Regions from separate parts of the Bradyrhizobium guangdongense genome, predicted to be linked through region 2. Evidence: predicted binding sites of a transcription regulator. Region 2 holds the regulator's gene; the other holds the start of a gene.
What was found. The regulator LexA, encoded in region 2, represses DNA repair genes until DNA is damaged. The targets are predictions, from matches to a motif close to TGTTCNNNNTGTGTTCNG.
Positions count from the first base shown of each region.

Region 1: X265_RS28360 (PA0069 family radical SAM protein) is a predicted target of LexA. The motif match lies at 2,283-2,300, and genes of this name have one in related genera.

Region 1 covers NZ_CP030051.1:5,937,627-5,942,052, forward strand. Annotated here, with positions in the region: gene rnhB (ribonuclease HII) at 1-532, opposite strand, end outside; gene X265_RS28355 (VOC family protein) at 605-1,060, opposite strand; gene X265_RS28360 (PA0069 family radical SAM protein) at 1,086-2,261, opposite strand; gene X265_RS28365 (phosphoketolase family protein) at 2,472-4,426, shown strand, end outside.
Region 2 covers NZ_CP030051.1:4,300,692-4,305,117, forward strand. Annotated here, with positions in the region: gene X265_RS20575 (HAD family hydrolase) at 1-90, shown strand, start outside; gene X265_RS20580 (hypothetical protein) at 255-452, shown strand; gene X265_RS20585 (hypothetical protein) at 579-926, shown strand; gene X265_RS20590 (molybdopterin molybdotransferase MoeA) at 1,029-2,240, shown strand; gene lexA (transcriptional repressor LexA) at 2,417-3,118, shown strand; gene X265_RS20600 (hypothetical protein) at 3,288-3,482, shown strand; gene X265_RS20605 (hypothetical protein) at 3,692-4,126, shown strand; gene X265_RS20610 (ComEC/Rec2 family competence protein) at 4,137-4,426, opposite strand, start outside.

The DNA of each region.
Region 1 (4,426 bases), 1.6 Mb from region 2:
TCAGCCGGTCGCGCGTCACCTTGGCGACGATGGACGCGGCGGCGATCGACAGGACGATGCCGTCACCGCCGATCACGGCCTCGCAGTCGCAAGGCGTGTCGAGCCGATCGCGGCCGTCGACGAAGACATGGCGGGGCGCTTCGGGCAGCGCGAGCACCGCGCGCTTCAACGCCCACAGCGAGGCGCGCAGGATGTTGTCGCGGTCGATGCGCGCGGGCGAAGCGATGGCGACCGAGACCTGGGCGGTGGCGCAGATCTTGTCGAACAGCTTTTCGCGTTCTTCCGCCGTCAGCCGTTTCGAATCATCGATGCCGCGCGGGATGCGGTCGGGATCGAGAATCACCGCGGCCGCCACCACCGGGCCGGCCAGCGGCCCGCGGCCGGCCTCGTCGCAGCCCGCGATCGGCCAGACGCCGCGCTTGATCAGCGCGCGCTCGCGGCGGAAGCTCGCCTTGGCCGGCGCGGCCTTCCTGGCAACGTCCTTCTCCAGCGCGTCCTTGGCCGGCTTCTTGGCGGATTTGTCCCGAATCATGGCCGGGATCGTGCGCAAGCCGCCCGGCCAGCGCAACCGGGAACCCCACGCAATTCCCGTTATTCATCAGCGTCAGTCCGCCAGATGCACCCGCCTGTCGTCGCCGACTTCGATGCCGGGCGCGACCACGACCTCCCAGGGATGGCCGTCGGGATCGGCGAAATAGCCGGAATAGCCGCCGTAATCGGTCTCATGCGCGGACTTGAGCAGGATGGCGCCTTTGCTGAGCGCAAACATCAGCACCGCATCGACCTCCTCGCGCGAGGCGCAGTTCCACGCCAGCGTGACGCCGCGGAAGGTCGTGGGCCTCGGCTTGTGAGGCAGCCTGGCATCGGCAGCGAGCTGGTCCCAGTGAAACAGGGCAAGCAGCGGACCGCCGGTGTCGTAGAACGCGACGGCCTCGCCTGTCGCCTTCAGCCGGCGTGAAAAGCCGAGCGCGTCGTAAAAGGCGATGCTGGTGCGGATGTCGCTGACGCCGAGCGTGATCACCGTCAGTCGCGGCACCGGGGCCGGTAGTTCCTTACTCATCGCACGCCTCGCGGGACCTCGTCTGTCAGAACAGGCTGAGCTGCTCGCCGTTCTGCTTCGGTCGCACAAAGTGATCCGTTGTCAGCTTCGAGCGGCGCTTGTTGAGACCGAGCCTGTCGCAGGCGATCTCGAAGCGGCGGCCGATGGTCCAGGCCATCGGTCCGGTGCCCTTCATCCGCTCACCCCATTTCGAATCGTAATCGCGACCGCCGCGCATGTCGCGGATCAGCGTGAAAACGTGGCGGTAGCGGTCCGGATAGTTCGCCATCAGCCATTCGCGGAAGAGATCGCGCACCTCGAGCGGCAGCCGCAGCAGCACGTAGGACGCTTCCTTGACGCCGGCATGCGCGGCCGCATCGAGAATGCGCTCGATCTCGGAATCGTTCAGCGCGGGGATCACGGGCGCGACCATCACGGTGGTCGGAATGCCGGCCTCCGAGAGCTGCTTCAGCGCCTCCAGTCGCTTCGGCGGCGTCGAGGCCCTCGGCTCCATGGTCCGCGCCAGCTTCGGATCGAGCGAGGTCACCGAAATCGCGACCTTGGCAAGGTTGCGCCTGGCCATCGCTGCGAGAATGTCGATGTCTCGTGTGACCAGCGCGGATTTGGTGACGATGCCGACGGGATGGCCGGTGCGCTCCAGCACCTCCAGAATGCCGCGCATGATTTTACGCTCGCGCTCGATCGGCTGATAGGGATCGGTGTTGGTGCCGATCGCGATCATCCGCGGCTCATAGCCTGATGCCGCGAGCTCCTTCTCGAGCAGAACAGGCGCCTCGGGCTTCACGAACAGCTTTGCCTCGAAGTCGAGCCCCGGCGACAGGCCGAGATAGGCGTGCGTCGGCCGCGCGAAGCAATAGACGCAGCCGTGCTCGCAGCCGCGATAGGGATTGATCGAGCGATCGAAGCCGATGTCGGGGGAATCGTTGCGGGTAATCACCTTGCGCGACGTATCGACACCGACACTGGTCTTGAACGGCGGCAGTTCCTCAAGGCTCTGCCAACCGTCATCGAAGGCGACGCGCGCCTCGGCCTCATAACGGCCACTGGCATTGGACTGGGCGCCCCGCCCTCGCCGGCGTGCGCGGTCGATGGCGACACCAAGTTCTGTAAAATCGGCGGGGAAATCAGAAGGCGCACCCGCCGGCTCGGAGGGCGCCGTGACCGGCGGGTGCTTGAGAGCAGAAGAAGATGCTGGACTCATGCAAGCAAGATAACACGCAAAAGGAACAAATCAAGAACAAGAATCGAAAACGCGAAAACAACCCCATGCACAGTAGCGCTGCCCAAACTTCACGCGCCGAGGTTTGACCTCACGCAACACCGCGTGACCCCGATGCCGTTTGATGCCGGCAAAGGATCGATCTCGCCGGAACTCGGTTGGTGACGATCTCCGGTGAAGGTCGGCAGGAATATGACATCTCAACAACAATCGGCCGCTGCAAGCAGCGACCTCGATCTCCTTGATCGCTATTGGCGGGCGGCGAACTACCTCTCCGTTGGACAGATCTATCTTCTGGACAATCCGCTCCTGCGCGAGCCGTTGGTCCCTGCGCACATCAAGCCGCGGCTGCTCGGTCATTGGGGCACGACGCCGGGGCTGAACTTCATCTATGCCCACCTCAACCGCGCCATCCGCGCCCAGGATCTCGACGTCATCTATGTCTGCGGTCCCGGCCATGGCGGACCCGGCATGGTCGCCAACACTTATCTCGAAGGCAGCTACAGCGAGATCTACCCCGATATCGGGCGCGATACGGACGGATTGCGCAAGCTGTTCAGGCAGTTCTCCTTCCCTGGAGGCATTCCGAGCCACGCGGCGCCGGAGACGCCGGGCTCGATCCACGAAGGCGGCGAGCTCGGCTACGCGCTGGTGCACGCCTACGGCGCGGCGCTCGACAATCCCGACCTCATCGTCGCCTGCGTCGTCGGCGACGGCGAGGCCGAGACCGGCCCGCTCGCGGCGTCCTGGCACTCCAACAAGTTCCTGAACCCGGCGCATGACGGCGCGGTGCTGCCGATCCTGCACCTCAACGGCTACAAGATCGCCAACCCGACCGTGCTCGGCCGGATGCCCGACAGCGAGATCCGCGAGCTCTTCCGCGGCTTCGGCCACGAGCCGCTGTTCGTCGAAGGCGACGATCCCAAGGTAATGCACCGGGCCATGGCCGATGCGCTCGACGTCGCGCTCGCCAGCATCCGCTCGATCCAGCAGCACGCCCGCGACGGGCGCAAGACGATCGAGCGGCCGCGCTGGCCGATGATCGTTCTGCGCAGCCCGAAGGGCTGGACCGGCCCGAAGGAAGTCGACAGCAAGAAAGTCGAAGGCTTTTGGCGCGCGCATCAGGTGCCGGTCGCAAGTTGTCGCGAGGAGCCGGCGCATTTGAAGATCCTTGAGGACTGGATGCGCAGCTACGAGCCTGAAAAACTGTTCGACAAGAACGGCGCGCTCGTTCCCGAGCTGCAGGCGCTCGCTCCCCAGGGCAACAGGCGCATGGGCGCCAATCCCCACGCCAATGGCGGCCTGCTGAAGAAGGACCTGAAGCTGCCGGACTTCCGCAAATTTGCCCTCGAGGTGCCGCAGCCAGGCTCTGTGACGGGAGAAGCGACGCGCGAGCTCGGCAAATTCCTGCGCGACGTCATCCGGCTCAACGCCGGGGAACGAAATTTCCGCATCATGGGACCGGACGAGACCGCGTCAAACCGGCTGGATGCGGTGTTCGACGCCACAGAACGCGTCTGGATGGAGCCGATCGAACCCTACGACGTCCACCTCGCGCAGGACGGCCGCGTGATGGAGGTCTTAAGCGAGCATCTCTGCCAGGGCTGGCTCGAGGGCTATCTGCTCACCGGCCGGCACGGCTTCTTCTCCTGCTACGAGGCCTTCATCCACATCGTGGATTCCATGTTCAACCAGCATGCCAAATGGCTGAAGGTGGCGCGGCATCTGCCATGGCGGCGACCGATCGCCTCGCTCAACTATCTCCTGACCTCGCATGTGGGGCGCCAGGACCATAACGGCTTCAGCCATCAGGACCCCGGCTTCGTCGATCTCGTCGCCAACAAGAAGGCCGACATCGTCCGCATCTACTTCCCGCCGGATGCCAACACGCTGCTGTGGATCGCCGATCACTGTCTGCGCACCTACAACCGCATCAACGTCATCGTCGCCGGCAAGCAGCCGGCGCCGCAATGGCTGTCGATGCCGGAGGCCGCGACGCATTGCGATGCGGGCATCGGCATCTGGAATTGGGCCGGCACAGCGGACACGAGCGGCGAGCCCGACGTGGTGATGGCCTGCGCCGGCGACGTGCCGACGCTGGAGACGCTCGCCGCCGTCGACCTCTTGCGCAAGGCGCTGCCGGACCT
Region 2 (4,426 bases):
ATCGAAGGCGCGCGGGCCCGCGGATTGCAGGCCGTGCACGTGACGTCGCCCCTCGACGTCGGGCATGCGCTGAAGGCGCTGGGGATCTGATCTGGCGGCTCCGATCTTTCAGGGCGGCGGCTGCAGGAACTATTTCGCCCAAAGATGTGGAACCAACTCACTTTGTGCATTTTTATACAGAGTTCCGGGAACGAATGCCTGCTTCCGGGACTCATGAGTCCGTTGGGAATTCTACATCGGACGGACGTATCGACGTGTTGGGCAAAACCTATCTCACCAGGCAGGCCTCCCTGCTGATGAAATTCGCCAGAACCACCTCGGATTCTGAGCTTTCCGCCAAGCTGATCAGCAAGGCTGCCGATCTGAAGGCCCAGGCCGATCCGATGCCCGACAGGGATCAAGGGCTCCAAGCACCGGACGTGACGTCGAACGTGGATCCGACGACGTCGTGATCCGCACGGGCCTGACCGCCAAAGTCTTGCGGCTCCGCGGCAACAACGCCTGATTGCCGCTTTTCTCTGCTTGTTCCCGCTCTGAAACTGCGCTCCTATGCTGCATTGCAACTCGTGGAGGTTGGAATGCGCGCCGGCGTGCTTTCGAAGGACGCCGTATTGGACCTCGTGGGGGCGATCTACGACGCTGCGGTCGAACAGGGGCGCTGGTCGAGCGTGATGGAGCGCATCGATGACGCCGTAGGCGGTCGCGTGCTGTTTGGCATCTACGCCCCGGCAACGGTCTTTCGAGCCTGCTGTCGCCGCGCATCGATCCCGCCCGCGTGCACGATCTGCTTGGCTGGGCGCCGCGCAATCCTTTGTTGCCGCTCAGCGTCGGCAGGACGCCGGGCGCGCAGTCATCTGTCGAAGATTTTTGACAAGACCGGCGTCAGCCGGCAGGCCGAGCTGGTGCGGCTGTTGATGCAGAAGTAGCTCACGTCAGCGCCCGCTTACCATTTTGCCTCGCGGCGCGCTCTCGGCTAGAACGCTTGCCGCAACGTGATCATTGCCTCGCCCAAGCAGGAGCTTTCACCCGTGGCCCTCATGCCGGTTTCCGACGCGCTCGCCGCGGTGCTTGCCGGCGTGGAGCCGCTGCCGGAAGAAATGATTGCCCTCGATGAGGCCTTCCATCGCGTGCTTGCGCGCGATGTCGCGGCGCGGCGCACGCAACCGCCGCAAGCGATGTCAGCGATGGATGGCTATGCCGTCCGCGCGGCAGACGCGGCAAGGGTGGACGCGCAGCTCACCGTCATTGGAGAGGTCGCGGCCGGACGGCCCTTCGCAGGAGCTGTCGGCGCTGGTGAAGCGGTACGAATCTTCACCGGCGGAGTCGTTCCCGATGGCGCGGACGCCGTCGTGATCCAGGAGGACACGGTCACAGACGGCAAGCGCGTCACGATCAAAGAGGCCGCGATTAGCGGCCGGCACATCCGCCCCGCAGGCATCGACTTTCACGAAGGCGACGTGCTGCTCCGTCAGGGGACCCGATTGACCGATCGCGGGCTCGCGCTCGCAGCGGGCATGAACCACCCGCAGCTTCCCGTTCGTCGTCGTCCGAAGGTCGCGATCCTCGCCACCGGCGACGAGCTGGTGATGCCGGGCACCACCCCCGGTCATGGCCAGATCGTCTATTCCAACGGCTATGCCCTGCACGCGCTCGCCCGTAGCGAGGGCGCCGACACCATCGACTTTGGCGTCGCCGCCGACACGCTCGAAGCCACCACCGCGGGCATCCGCCGCGCGCGCCAGTCCGGCGCCGACATCCTGATCACGACCGGCGGCGCCTCGGTCGGCGACCACGATCTGGTGCAGCAGGCGCTTCGGGACGAAGGCACCTCGATGGCGTTCTGGAAGATCGCGATGCGGCCGGGAAAGCCGATGATGCACGGGCGTCTCGGGGCCATGCGCGTGATCGGCCTGCCCGGCAATCCCGTGTCATCCTACGTGTGCGGTTTCCTGTTCATGGTGCCGCTGATTCGCGCGCTCTCAGGCCATTCGGTGGTTCATCACTGCCGCGAGCGCGCGGTGCTCGGGCGCGATGTCCGCGCCAACGACCAGCGCGAGGATTACCTCCGCGCGCGTCTCGAAGTGCGTGACGATGGCACGCTCATCGCCGTTCCCGTCAATCACCAGGACTCCTCGCTGCTTGCGAATCTCGCTGCGGCACAGGCACTTCTCGTGCGCCCGCCGTTCGCCCCCAAGGCCGAAGCGGGAGCGCCTTGCGAGGTGCTGCGACTGCCTGTTTGAACACAGCGTTCGCAACCGTTCCGCGAACTTTGTCGCGTTCACGGTAAATTAAGCAGTTGCGGAACATGTATCGAACATATAGTGTCCGTTCATGATTTGTTTCGAGCATGTAACGGCTTATCGCTGACTTCAGCGTCTCGGAATCGAACGACATCGTCAGGGGGATTTTGGTCGAGATGTTAACGCGCAAACAATACGAGCTCCTGCGGTTCATCAGCGAGCGGCTGAAGGAAAGCGGCGTGCCGCCCTCCTTCGACGAGATGAAGGACGCGCTCGATCTGCGTTCGAAGTCGGGCATCCACCGCCTGATCACCGCGCTCGAGGAGCGTGGCTTCATCCGCCGCCTGCCGAACCGCGCCCGCGCGATCGAAGTGATCAAGCTGCCCGAGCTCCAGGCCGCCGCCGGTAACCGCCGCGGCTTCACCCCGAGCGTGATCGAGGGCAATCTCGGCAAGGTGCGCACGACATCGAGCCCGCCCGCCGACGAGGGCGAACGCCCCGTCGCAGTGCCGGTGATGGGCCGCATCGCGGCTGGTACGCCGATCGAGGCGCTGCAGACCCGCAGCCACACCATCAGCGTCCCGCCGGACATGCTCGGCGCAGGCGAGCACTACGCACTCGAAGTGCGCGGCGATTCGATGGTCGATGCCGGCATTCTCGACGGCGACATGGCGCTGATCCAACGCAACGAGAGTTGCGACACCGGCGATATCGTGGTCGCGCTGATCGACGACGAGGAAGCCACCCTGAAACGTTTCCGCCGCCGCGGCGCCTCCATTGCGCTCGAGCCGGCGAATGCCGCCTATGAAGTCCGCATCCTGCCGCCCAACCGGGTGAAGATCCAGGGCAAGCTGATCGGGCTGTACCGGAAGTACTAAGCGCTCTCGCGCGAGCAAACGATGGAGCGGACGATTGTCCGCTCCGGCTGGATAGTCTTTCTGGTTTTGCACAGATTATCCGGCCATCTCTCCAGCGCTAAATCCCCGGCAGGCTGCAACGAAGCGAAGCCTTCATTGCTTCAAAGGCCTCGAGACCGAGGAGACCACCATGCGCAAGATCATCCTGAGCACCGTCACGACGGCCCTGATCGCCGCGTCAGCGCCGAACGCCTTCGCCGCGCAACCGCAGCATCACGTCCGCAAGGCGCAGCAAGCGACAAGCCAGCAATCCCGCAATGCCCTCAACTCCGTCCAGCAGTCGGCCTGGCCATATTCGGGCTGGTCGGCACCGGCCGGACATTGATGCTCCGGATATTGATGCAGAAGGTCTGCCGAATGCGCCGGAGCAGGCTTTGTTCCTAGGCGTTCGGGAAAGATATTGTGATTATGGCCAGCGGACCCAAGCCGCAGATTTGCCTACAACCAAGCAGAGCCTCGCAGACTTACACTCTGATAGAGGCCTGTGCCTCCAGGACAGAGGCGCGGGTTGCTATCCTGATAGAGGAGCACCCGATGTGTGACTATAGCCTGCATGCCGTCGCGACGCGTCCCGCAGAAGTCGGCGAGACGATCGTCACGACAACGTTCCGCGGCACCTCGACACGCGGCTTCGCCTCCGAAGCCGACATGTCCGTCGCGGTCTGCCTGCTGCCGGGAACGGAGCTCGCCTTCGCCGATAACGTCCGCTACGACAACAGGTGGATCTGGACGCGCACCGTCAACTCGCGCGTCGGCAAGTTCGGCAAGATCGATCCGCACGTTCCCGATCGTCATCACGATGCGATCGAATTCCCCGATGGCAAATATGTCTTGGTGACCCAGCTCGTCGAAGGCCAGCGCGCCACCGTGCTGCAACTGCCCGTGACCCAGCCGCTCGGCGAGCGCGAGCACAAGCCGCAGATCATCGCCGACAGTCGTCCGACACCGCCGCGTCTGCCGATCGGCTGAAAGACCGGTTTTAGTCCTCGGCCTGGAAGTCGGCCTCCGACGGAGTTGCGTCCCGAGCGCGTGGCGCCGCCGACCGTGGCATGAGGGTCAGTTCGAAATCTCCTTCGCCGGCTGCCGCCGGCGACCAGGGGCGGTTTGCGCCCCTCGCCCTTACCGACTGGACCGCAAACCCGTCGCCGCGCTGCGTCAGCGCCAGCGCGCCTTGTCGCGCAAGACGCGGCCGATCGACCACCATCGCGGCGCAATCCGGCGGCGCCGGCCTTGATGTCACCACCAGCGCGGCCCGACTGCAATCATCGG